Regions from separate parts of the Streptomyces sp. NPDC091282 genome, predicted to be linked through region 2. Evidence: riboswitches for the same ligand, from Rfam matches in the RefSeq annotation. Region 2 holds a riboswitch; each other region holds the start of a gene.
What was found. A riboswitch is a leader RNA that binds a small molecule or an ion and turns the genes downstream of it on or off. The one in region 2 is predicted to bind thiamine pyrophosphate.
Positions count from the first base shown of each region.

Region 1: linked by a shared signal. The riboswitch ahead of thiO (glycine oxidase ThiO) and the one ahead of ACIQOE_RS37520 (thiamine ABC transporter substrate binding subunit) in region 2 are both predicted to bind thiamine pyrophosphate.
Region 3: linked by a shared signal. The riboswitch ahead of thiC (phosphomethylpyrimidine synthase ThiC) and the one ahead of ACIQOE_RS37520 (thiamine ABC transporter substrate binding subunit) in region 2 are both predicted to bind thiamine pyrophosphate.

Region 1 covers NZ_JBIVUX010000001.1:374,026-377,928, reverse strand. Annotated here, with positions in the region: gene ACIQOE_RS01770 (thiazole synthase) at 1-639, opposite strand, end outside; gene thiS (sulfur carrier protein ThiS) at 643-843, opposite strand; gene thiO (glycine oxidase ThiO) at 840-2,009, opposite strand; TPP riboswitch at 2,007-2,118, opposite strand; gene ACIQOE_RS01755 (FAD-dependent oxidoreductase) at 2,248-3,486, shown strand; gene ACIQOE_RS01750 (Rv2175c family DNA-binding protein) at 3,585-3,903, shown strand, end outside.
Region 2 covers NZ_JBIVUX010000011.1:213,860-217,762, reverse strand. Annotated here, with positions in the region: gene ACIQOE_RS37525 (iron ABC transporter permease) at 1-725, opposite strand, end outside; gene ACIQOE_RS37520 (thiamine ABC transporter substrate binding subunit) at 761-1,831, opposite strand; TPP riboswitch at 1,908-2,015, opposite strand; gene rlmN (23S rRNA (adenine(2503)-C(2))-methyltransferase RlmN) at 2,033-3,139, opposite strand; gene ACIQOE_RS37510 (hypothetical protein) at 3,432-3,903, opposite strand, start outside.
Region 3 covers NZ_JBIVUX010000005.1:287,404-291,306, forward strand. Annotated here, with positions in the region: gene thiC (phosphomethylpyrimidine synthase ThiC) at 10-1,812, opposite strand; TPP riboswitch at 1,805-1,982, opposite strand; gene ACIQOE_RS24715 (YibE/F family protein) at 2,054-3,607, shown strand; gene ACIQOE_RS24720 (SsgA family sporulation/cell division regulator) at 3,810-3,903, opposite strand, start outside.

The DNA of each region.
Region 1 (3,903 bases), on a different contig from region 2:
CGCCCGGGTCACCGCCGACGCCAGCATCACGCCCGCGCAGCCCAGCTCCATCGCGAGCGCCACGTCGGAGGCGGTGCCGGCCCCCGCGTCCAGGATCACCGGCACGCGCGCGTGCTCGACGATCAGCCGGAAGTTGTGCGGGTTGCGGATCCCGAGCCCCGACCCGATCGGCGACCCCAGCGGCATCACCGCCGCGCACCCGACGTCCTCCAGCTTCCGGGCCAGCACCGGGTCGTCGTTGGTGTACGGCAGCACCGTGAACCCGTCGTCCACCAGCGTCTCCGCCGCGTCGAGGAGCTCGATCGGATCCGGCAGCAGCGTCCGCTCGTCGGCGATGACCTCCAGCTTGACCAGCGAGGTCCCCAGCGCCTCCCGGGCCAGCCGGGCCGTCAGCACGGCCTCCCCGGCGGTGAAGCACCCCGCCGTGTTCGGCAGCACCCGGATCCCCAGCCGCTCCAGGACCGACAGCACGGATCCCCGCACGCCCGGGTCCACCCGCCGCATCGCGACGGTCGTCAGCTCGGTCCCGGACGCGACCAGGGCCCGCTCCAGCACCTCCAGGCTGGGCGCACCCCCGGTTCCCATGATCAGCCGGGACGAGAAGGCCGTCCCTGCGAGCACGAACGGGTCGTCGGCCATGGCTCAGCCTCCCTGTACGGCGGTCAGGACTTCCACGCGGTCACCCTCGGCGAGCGCCGTGCCCGGCCACTCGCCGCGCGGTACGACGGTCTCGTTGACCGCCGCGGCCACCCCGGACGGCGCGGCCGTCAGGGACCTGACGAGCGTGTCGAGAGCGGTGCCCGGGTCGATCACCCGGCGCTCCCCGTTGACGGAGATGTTCATGCGGTCTGCTCCAGGAGTGCGCCGGGGACGGGGCCGAAACGCTTCGGCGTGAACGGGCGGGCCTCTTCCGGCGGCTCCCCGCCGGTCAGCAGCTCCGCCATCACGTCTCCCGTGACGGGCGTGAGCAGCACCCCGTTGCGGTGGTGCCCGGTGGCCAGCAGCAGCCCGTCCAGGCGGGTCGGCCCGAGCAGCGGCGCGTTGTCGGGGGAGCCGGGGCGCAGCCCGGCCCGGGTCTCGGTCAGCGGCAGCTCGGTGATGCCGGGCACCAGCTCGTGGGCGTCGCGCAGCAGCTCGTACACGCCGCCCGCGGTGACCGTGGTGTCCCAGCCCAGCTCCTCGCTGGTCGCGCCGACGACCAGCTCGCCGTTCTCCCGGGGCACCAGGTACAGGTGGCCGCCGCGCACCACGGCCCGCACGGTCCGGCTGAGGAACGGCGCGTACCGGGCGGGCACCGTCAGCCGCAGCACCTGCCCCTTCACCGGCCGCACCGGCGGCAGCACGTCCTCGGGCACGCCCGCCAGCCGCCCGCTCAGGCTGCCGCCGGCGAGCACCACCCGGTCCGCGGCCAGCCGTTGCCCCGCGCGGGTGACGGCGCCGGTGGCCCGCTCCCGCACCACCTCCAGGCGCTCGGCCCAGTCGCGGTGGAAGACCACCCCGGCCCGCTCGCACGCGGTCACCAGCGCGGCCGCCAGCCGGCGCGGGTCGATCTGGTGGTCGCCGTCCACCCGCAGCCCGCCGCGCACACCCGGCGCCAGCATCGGCTCCAGGCGCCGGCACTCCCGTCCGGACAGCCAGGCCGAGTCCAGCCCCGACCGCTGCTGGAGGGCGTGCAGGTCGCGCAGGTGCGCGCGGTCGTCGGCGTCCAGCGCGACCGCGAGCGTGCCGCAGCGCCGGTAGCCGAGGTCGTGGCCGGTCAGCTCGGTGAGTTCGGCGGCGAAGCCGGGATAGCGGCGGGCGGAGGCCAGGTTGAGCCCGAGCAGGGTCTGCTCGCCGTGGTGCAGTTCGGTGACCGCGGCCAGCATCCCCGCCGCCACCTGCGCGGCCCCGCCGCCGGGTTCGGGGTCGGCGACAGCGGTGGCGAGCCCGCGCTGCGCGGACCGCCAGGCCGTGACCAGGCCGATGATGCCGCCCCCGATGACGAGGACGTCGGACGTATGTGCGGACATGGGCGTCCAGCCCCTCCCTTCGCCGGCATGACCCGGATCAGGTTCGTACGGTCGGAGGCCGCCAGCCTCCCTCTCAGCCCGGTGCGTCCGGGCTCCCGCGTGTGCTTCCCGGCCACCCTAGCCCGCGCCGCCGCGCCCCCGTAAGACGGCCTGCCCGGGCGGTGTGGAACAGGTCACTCAGCACGCCCGCTGACTGACTCTTTGTCAGTTGTCTATCGTTCGTGTCTATGGTGATCACGTGAGCGAGCAGACGCAGCGACGGAGCACGTCACAGACGCGGCGCGTGGTCGTCGTCGGCGCGGGCATGGCCGGCGTGCAGACCGCCGTGGCCCTGCGCGAACAGGGCTTCACCGGCACGGTGACCCTGATCGGCGCCGAGCCGCACCAGCCCTACGACCGGCCGCCGCTCTCCAAGGCGGTGCTGCTCGGCAAGGCGGAGGGCTCCGCCTTCGAGGTGGACTTCGAGACGCTCGGCATCGAGCTGGCGCTGGGCCGCGACGCGCTCGGCGTGCGCCTCGCCGACCGCGAGCTGGACACCGAGGCAGGCCCGGTGCCGTACGACGTCCTGGTGCTCGCCACCGGCGCCGAACCGGTCACGCTGCCCGGCACCGAGGGCGTGCCCGGCGTCCACCTGCTGCGCACCCTGGACGACGCCGAGCGGCTGCGGCCCGTGCTCGCCCGGCAGCACGACATCGTGGTGGTCGGCGCGGGCTGGATCGGCGCCGAGTTCGCCACCGCGGCCCGCGAGGCGGGCTGCGCGGTGACCGTCGTGGAGGCCGCCGACCGCCCGCTCGCGGGAGCGCTCCCGGCCGAGGTGGCCGCGCCGATGGCCGCCTGGTACGCCGACAGCGGGGCCGACCTGCGCACGCACACGCGCGTGGCACGCGTCGAACCCGGCGCCGTGGTGCTCGACGACGGCTCGCGGGTGCCCGCGGGCGCCGTCGTGGTCGGCATCGGCGCCCGTCCCGCGACCGCCTGGCTGGCCGGCTCCGGCATCGGCCTGGGCCGGCACGGCGACGTGCTCGCCGACGACCGGCTGCGCACCGGCGTCCCGGACGTCTACGCGGTCGGCGACTGCGCCTCCTTCCCGTCCGGCCGCTACGGCGAGCGCCTGCTGGTCCACCACTGGGACAACGCCCTGCAGGGCCCGCGCACGGTGGCCGCCAACATCCTCGGCGAGTCCGACGCGGTCTACGACCCGGTGCCGTACTTCTGGTCGGAGCAGTTCGGCCGCTTCGTGCAGTACGCCGGGCACCACGCGGCGGCCGACCGGCTGGTGTGGCGCGGCGATCCGGCGGGCCCGTCCTGGAGCGTCTGCTGGCTGCGCGAGGACCGCCTGGTCGCCCTGCTGGCGGTGGGCCGTCCGCGCGACCTGGCGCAGGGCCGCCGCCTGATCGAGGCGGGACGCCGGATGGACGCCGAGGCGCTGGCCGACCCGGCCCGCCCTCTGAAGAACGCGACCGCGGAACCGGTCTAGGGGCGGCGGGGGAGGAGCGGCGCGCCGATGCACGGCGCCGCCGCGTCCGGGCGACCACCGATCGCACCCCGCCCGCCGAAACGCCTACCCTTGACCCCGTGACCGAGATTGACGCAAAGACCGATGCTCTCGTCCCCGCCTGGCTCACCGTCCCCGACATCGCAGAGATGCTCGGCATCGATGTGGTGCGCGTGCGGCAGCTGGTCAAGGAGGGCCAGCTCATCGCCGTCCGCCGTGGTGAGAACCGGGCGCTGCACGTCCCCGCCGCCTTCATCGACGGGGACAAGGTGGTCAAGGGCCTGTCCGGGACCCTGACGCTGCTGCGGGACGACGGCTTCACGGACGAAGAGATGCTGGAGTGGCTTTTCACGCCCGACGAGACCCTGCCCGGCACCCCCGCGCAGGCACTCAGCGAGA
Region 2 (3,903 bases):
ATCGCGCCGACCGCCACGAACTGCACGATCGTCAGGACGGCGGCCGTGGCGAGGTCGAAGATCTCCGAGGTCTGCCGGTAGATCTCCACTTCGAGGGTGGAGAAGGCCGGTCCGCCGAGGATCTGCACCACGCCGAAGGAGGTGAAGGTGAACAGGAAGACCATCAGCGCGGCGGCGGCCACGGCGGGCGCCAGCGCGGGCAGGGTCACCTTGCGCCAGGCGCCGAACGGCGAGACGCCGAGCATCCGCGCGGCCTCCTCCTGACGCGGGTCCAGTTGCGCCCACAGCCCGCCCACGGTCCGTACGACGACCGCGTAGTTGAAGAAGACGTGCGCGATCAGGATGGCCCACACGGTGGTGTCCAGCCGTACGCCCCACAGCTCGTCCAGGAGTCCGCCGCGGCCGACCAGGGCCAGGAACGCCGTGCCGACCACCACCGTCGGCAGGACGAAGGGCACCGTCACCACGGCCCGCAGCACCTGCTTGCCCGGGAAGTCCAGGCGGGCGAAGACGTAGGCGGCGGGCAGCGCGGCCAGCAGGGTGAGGCCGGTGGAGGCGAGCGCCTGCCAGGTGGTGAACCACAGGACGTGCCGGATGTCGGGCTGGCCGACGACGTCGGCGATCCGCCCGAACCGCCAGCCGCCGTCGGCCTTCAGGCCGCGGGTGACGATCGCCGCGACCGGCCAGGCGAAGAAGACGGCGAAGAACGCGACGGGCACGGCCATCAGGCCGAGCCGCGCCGCGCCGCCGCGCGTGCCGGTCACTTGAGTACGAGCGAGGTCCACGACTTGACCCACTGGTCACGGTCGGCGGCGATCCTGTTGGGCGCCATGGTCTCGGGGGCCTTCGCGGCCGGACCGTACTTCGTGAACTCGGCGGGCACGCCCGCGCCCTCGGCCACCGGGTACACGAACATGTTCAGCGGCATGTCCTCCTGGAACTCCTTGGAGACCAGGAAGTCGAGGAACGCCTTGCCGCCCTTGGTGTTCGAGGCGTTGCTCAGCAGCCCGGCGAACTCGATCTGGCGGAAGCAGGTGCCGGCCGCGACGCCGGTGGGCGCGGTGCTCGGCTTCGGGTCGGCGTAGATGACCTCGGCGGGCGGCGAGGAGGCGTAGGACACGACGAGCGGCCGGTCGCCCTTGGCCTTGCGGCCGCCGGCCGAACCGGAGAACTCCTCGTTGTAGGCCTGCTCCCAGCCGTCGACGACCTTCACGCCGTTGGCCTTGAGCTGCTTCCAGTAGGTCTGCCAGCCGTCGTCGCCGTACCGGGCGGCGCTGCCGAGCAGGAAGCCGAGTCCCGGCGAGGAGGTGGCCGCGTTCTCGGTGACGAGGAGGTTCTTGTACTGCGGCTTGACCAGGTCGGCGAAGGAGGTGGGCGGGGCCAGCTTGTGCTCGCTGAAGTAGGCCTTGTCGTAGTTGACGCAGATGTCGCCGTAGTCGACGGGCGTCACCCGGTGCTTGGCGGCGTCGAGCTGGTAGGCGGTGCCGACCCGGTCGAGGCCCTTGGCGGCGTACGGCTGGAAGAGGCCGTTGTCGAGGGCCCTGGACAGCAGGGTGTTGTCGACGCCGAAGAAGACGTCGCCCTGCGGGTGGTCCTTGGTGAGGATCGCCTTGTTGACGGCCTGGCCGGCGTCGCCGTCCTTGAGGACGCGCACCTTGTAGCCGGACTGCTTCTCGAAGTCCTTGAGCACGTTCTTGGAGACGGCCCACGAGTCGTGGCTGACCAAGGTGACGGTCTTGGAGTCGGCCGGGTCGCCCGCGGACGACCCGCACGCGGACAGCGTGAGCAGACCGAGCCCGACGGCCGCGGACACGAAGGTCTTGGTGTGCACTGGTGTTTTCCTCCTGGGGTGGACCAGGAAGAGACGCGGCCCCACCCGGTGGAACCACCCGGGCAGGGCACAACAGCTTGAGTGATGACCGAACTTCCTACCCAGAATGACCTGGGCGAGGTTCAGAGGGTCTGCGGCCCGATTGCCGCACTCTCAGCGCTGTGGCGCTCCCCTGTCGGAATATGAAGATGTGCCCAGATCCTACCGCTCGGTCGCCGCCAGCTGACCGCACGCTCCGTCGATCTCCTGGCCACGGGTGTCCCGGACGGTGACGGGCACACCGTGCGCGGCGATCGCCTCGACGAAGGCCTTCTCGTCCTCGGGCCGCGAGGCCGTCCACTTCGAACCCGGCGTCGGGTTCAGCGGGATGAGGTTGACGTGCACGGGCTTGCCCCTGAGCAGGCGGCCCAGCCGGTCCCCGCGCCACGCCTGGTCGTTGATGTCACGGATGAGGGCGTACTCGATCGACAGCCGCCGCCCGCTCTTCTCGACGTACTCGAACCCGGCGTCCAGGACCTCGCGCACCTTCCACCGGGTGTTCACGGGGACGAGGGTGTCGCGCAGCTCGTCGTCGGGCGCGTGCAGGGAGATCGCCAGCCGGCACTTGAGGCCCTCGTCGGCGAACCGGTGGATCGCCGGCACGAGCCCGACCGTGGACACGGTGATCCCGCGCTGCGAGAGGCCCAGACCGTCCGGAGCCGGGTCGGTCAGCGCCCGGATGGCGGTGACGACCCGCTTGTAGTTGGCCAGGGGCTCGCCCATGCCCATGAACACGATGTTGGAGAGCCGCGCCGGACCACCAGGCACGTCCCCGTCCCGCAGCGCCCGCATCCCGTCCACGATCTGGTGGACGATCTCCGCGGTGGACAGGTTCCGGTCCAGACCCGCCTGCCCGGTCGCGCAGAACGGGCAGTTCATCCCGCACCCGGCCTGCGAGCTGATGCACATCGTCACCCGGTCCGGGTAGCGCATCAGCACGGACTCCACGAGCGTGCCGTCGAACAGCCGCCACAGCGTCTTGCGCGTGGTCCCCTCGTCGGTCGACAGATGCCGGACGACGGTCATCAGCTCGGGGAGCAGCGCCTCCCGCAGCCGGTCCCGGGAGCCGGCCGGGATGTCCGTCCACTGCTCGGGGTCGTGCGCGTACCGCGCGAAGTAGTGCTGCGCGAGCTGCTTGGCTCGAAACGGCTTCTCCCCGATCTCCGCCACCGCGTCCTTGCGCTCGGCGGGCGTGAGATCGGCGAGATGCCGCGGCGGCTTCTTGGCTCCGCGCGGCGCGACAAAGGTGAGTTCTCCGGGCTTGGGCATGGTGGTACCAGTGTCGCAGATCCACTTGGGTGACCTGCGGCTGTGGCCGGCTACGACTGTCGTCAGCGGAGCTGCGGCTCGGCGTGGGCGACTCGGACCATCTCTGTGAACGGCCCCAGGAGCGGGGAATCCCCTGGCCCGGTGTGCTGCGCTGCGGTTGCAAGGATCTTGCGCCAGGCCGCTTCGACGAGGTCGGTCATACTGCGATTGTGCGCCGGGCGATCACCGAGAACCTCGACGTCGGACAACCGGCCGTACTCCTCAGGTGGGGCTGTCCCGCCGATCACCGGTTTCAGAACGGCGGGTCGTCGGAGTAGCCGTCTTCGGGACCTGAGATCAGCGAGTCGGGCAGGGGGCCGGGCTCCACACCCCAGGTCACGAGGCACCGCTTGGCAAGGTATCGGTGTCCCCGGTACTCGCTGGTGCTCAGCGTGCTGCGTACCAGCGGCACGAACTCTGGGATGTGTACGGCCAGCTCGGGCACGACGAGAGTCGTCGCGGCCGCGTGCACCGCGGCTTCCCGGATCAGGAGGTCCGCATCGAAAAGGTACGGTCGCGCCGCCTCGTAGATCAGCGGGAGGACGGCACGCACCGCGGCGACGTCATCCGGTTCTCCCGGGCCGTCTTCGTCGTAGGTCGCGTCGAAGGCGAGGTCACCCAGCCATTGCAGGAGCGCCGCGCGCATGGGCCGACGGCGCTCCTCGTGGAAGTACACCCCCGAGGTCGTGGTTCGGGAGTGGCCGAGGACGGCGATGACGAAGCGA
Region 3 (3,903 bases), on a different contig from region 2:
GCCCGGATGTCAGTCGGCGATGGGCAGATACACCCGGTTCCCGCTCGCCGCGAACTCCTTGGACTTCTGGGCCATGCCCTCCTCGATCTCACCCCGGCTTCCGCCGTGCTCGCGGCGGATGTCCTGGGAGATCTTCATCGAGCAGAACTTCGGTCCGCACATCGAGCAGAAGTGCGCCGTCTTGGCGGGCTCCGCCGGGAGCGTCTCGTCGTGGAACTCGCGGGCCGTGTCCGGGTCCAGGGCGAGGTTGAACTGGTCCTCCCACCGGAACTCGAAGCGGGCGTCGGACAGCGCGTCGTCCCATTCCTGCGCGCCCGGGTGGCCCTTGGCGAGGTCGGCCGCGTGGGCGGCGATCTTGTAGGTGATCACGCCGGTCTTGACGTCGTCCCGGTTGGGCAGGCCCAGGTGCTCCTTGGGCGTGACGTAGCAGAGCATCGCCGTGCCCCACCAGGCGATCATCGCGGCACCGATGCCGGAGGTGATGTGGTCGTACGCGGGCGCGACGTCCGTGGTCAGCGGGCCGAGCGTATAGAACGGAGCTTCATCGCAGATCTCCTGCTGAAGGTCGATGTTCTCCTTGATCTTGTGCATCGGGACATGGCCCGGGCCCTCGATCATCGTCTGTACGTCGAAACGCCTGGCGATCCGGTTGAGTTCCCCGAGCGTGCGCAGCTCCGCGAACTGGGCCTCGTCGTTGGCGTCGGCGATGGAGCCGGGGCGCAGGCCGTCGCCCAGTGAGTACGTGACGTCGTAGGCGGCGAGGATCTCGCAGAGTTCCTCGAAGTTCTCGTACAGGAACGATTCCTTGTGGTGCGCGAGGCACCAGGCCGCCATGATCGAACCGCCGCGCGAGACGATGCCGGTCTTGCGGTTGGCGGTGAGCGGCACGTACGGCAGCCGTACGCCCGCGTGGACGGTCATGTAGTCCACGCCCTGCTCGGCCTGTTCGATCACCGTGTCTTTGTAGATCTCCCAGGTCAGCTCCTCGGCCCGGCCGTCGACCTTCTCCAGTGCCTGATACAGCGGCACGGTGCCGATGGGGACGGGGGAGTTGCGCAGTACCCACTCGCGGGTGGTGTGGATGTTGCGGCCGGTGGAGAGGTCCATGACCGTGTCGGCGCCCCAGCGGGTCGCCCAGGTCATCTTCTCCACCTCCTCCTCGATGGAGGAGGTCACCGCGGAGTTGCCGATGTTGGCGTTGACCTTCACCAGGAACCGCTTACCGATGATCATCGGCTCGATCTCCGGGTGGTTGACGTTGGCCGGCAGCACGGCCCGCCCCGCCGCGATCTCCTCACGGACGACCTCGGGGGAGACGTTCTCCCGGATGGCCACGTACTCCATCTCCGGGGTGACCTCGCCCCGGCGGGCGTAGGCCAGTTGCGTGACCGCCTCACCGTCCCGGCCGCGGCGCGGCTGGCGCGGACGGCCCGGGAAGACCGCGTCCAGGTTGCGCAGCCCGCCACGCGGAGCGGTGTGCTTGATCCCGTCGTCCTCGGGGCGGACGGGGCGCCCGGCGTACTCCGCGGTGTCCCCGCGGGCGATGATCCAGTTCTCCCGCAGCGGCGGCAGGCCCCTGCGGACGTCGGTCCCGACGAGCGGATCGGTGTACGGGCCGGAGGTGTCGTAGAGCGTGACCGACTGCCCGTTGGTGAGATGCACCTGACGGACCGGCACCCGGAGGTCGGGGCGCGAACCCTCGACATACCCCTTGTGCCAGCCGATGGACTTCCCGGCCTCCGTGGACGGTTCACCCGGAACGGGCGATTCGTCCTGACTGGAGGCAGGCGTGCGTACGTCCTTGTTGGTCATGAGACCTACTCCCTACGCCGGCATTACCCGGTAACAGGTTCGGCGGTCGACGCAGCGGCTTCCGTCGGGCGGCGTTTCCTGTGAAACATCACTCGTTCCACGTGAAACATCGCGAATACGGAGGTCAGCGCCCTCTCAGCCCGGTGCTCCGAGCTCCCGCGTGTGCAAAGGTGCCTCCACGCTAGCGTCAATTCGGGCGCGGTGAACAGAGGGCCCCTGTCGTTCTTGCGATGATCTGGCGGTGACCACGACACAGCAGCACCCCTATCCGCCCCCCGACCCGAGGCGTGGCAACGGCGCCGGGCAGGGCGGGGGAACCGGCCACGGGGGCCATGGTGCCGGTGACGGACCCGGCCACGGACCGGGTGGCACGCACACGCAGGGCCACGGACGGGACGGCGTGCACGACCAGGGGCACGCCCACAGTCACGACGACGGCCACTCCCACGGCCACCCGCCGGGTCAGGGCTCCGGTCAGGGCGGTTCCGGGGCAGGCGGCGGACACGGTCACTCGCACAGCCACAGCCATGGACCCGCCACGCCGGTCTCCAAGCACCTGCGCAAGGTCATCGCGGCGATCCTCATCCCCTTCACCGCCGCGGTCGTGGTCGGCCTCGCGGTGCTGTGGCCCGGTGGCGCTCCGCCGCACGAACGCACCGGCGTCGGCTTCGACCGCCAGACCCAGCAGGCCACGGTGACGAAGGTCATCTCGGTCAGCTGCAAGTCCGTCAACGCCTCCGGGGGAGGCTCGGCCGGGGACACCTCCACCGGCGAGGGCGACTCGGCGAAGCCGGAGGACGGCACCTGCAAGAAGGCAACGGTCCGGGTCGGTACCGGAAAGGACACGGGCCGCACGTTCACCGAGATCGTGCAGCCCGACCAGTCGCGGCAGTTGCACGAGGGCGAGAAGGTCGTGGTCGCCTACGAGCCCTCGGCGCCCAGGGATCTGCAGTACTCGGTCACCGACGTGAACCGGAAGTTCCCGATGGCGCTGCTGGCCGGGATCTTCGCGCTCGCCGTCGTCGTGGTGGGCCGGCTGCGCGGTGTGATGGCCCTCGTCGCGCTCGCCGTCAGCTTCATGGTGCTCACCCTGTTCATCCTCCCGGCGATCCTGCAGGGCTCGAATCCGCTGCTGGTGGCGGTGGTCGGGTCGAGCGCGATCATGCTGATCGCGCTGTACATGTGCCACGGCCTGTCGGCCCGGACCTCGGTGGCGGTCCTCGGCACACTGGTGTCGCTGTGCCTGATCGGCGTCCTCGGTTCGGAGTTCATCGACTGGGCGGCGCTCACCGGCAACACCGATGACAACACCGGCCTGATCCACGGCCTGTACCCGTCGATCGACATGAGCGGTCTGCTCCTGGCCGGCGTCATCATCGGCTCCCTCGGTGTCCTGGACGACGTGACGGTGACCCAGACCTCGGCCGTCTGGGAACTGCACGAGGCCAACCCGACGATGGGCTGGCGCGGGCTGTACCGGGCGGGCATCCGCATCGGCCGCGACCACATCGCCTCCGTGGTCAACACCCTGGTCCTGGCCTACGCGGGCGCCGCGCTGCCGCTGCTGCTGCTCTTCTCCATCGCGCAGAGCAGCGTGGCGACCGTGGCCAACAGCGAGTTGGTGGCCGAGGAGATCGTGCGCACCCTGGTCGGCTCGATCGGCCTGGTCGCCTCGGTGCCGGTGACCACGCTGCTCGCGGCCCTGGTGGTGTCGGCCGACCGGCCGGGCAGGGAGGCGGTCGCCTCCGCGGAGGTTCCGGCGCGCGGCGGGCGGGGGCGGCGCAGGAAGCGGTGAGGGCGCCCCTGAGGCGGTGAGCACGCTCAGGGAGCACGGTGCGGGCGCTGAGGCGCGGTGTGCGCCTCAGGTCGCGGTGTGCGCCGGGAGCGGGCCCGCGTCGGCGGGCAGAGGGGCCAAGGTCGAGCCGGGGACGCGCAGAAGCGTTACTGCGCGTCCTCGCACGACACGGCGGAGCGGCACGCGGCTGTGCCGTAACGCTTCAGCCCGCGCTCTGCTCCTCGGCCAGGATGCGGTCCAGGGCCTCTTCGAGATGCGCGTCGAAGTCGGCGAGCGCCCCTTCCTGCCCCAGGGGC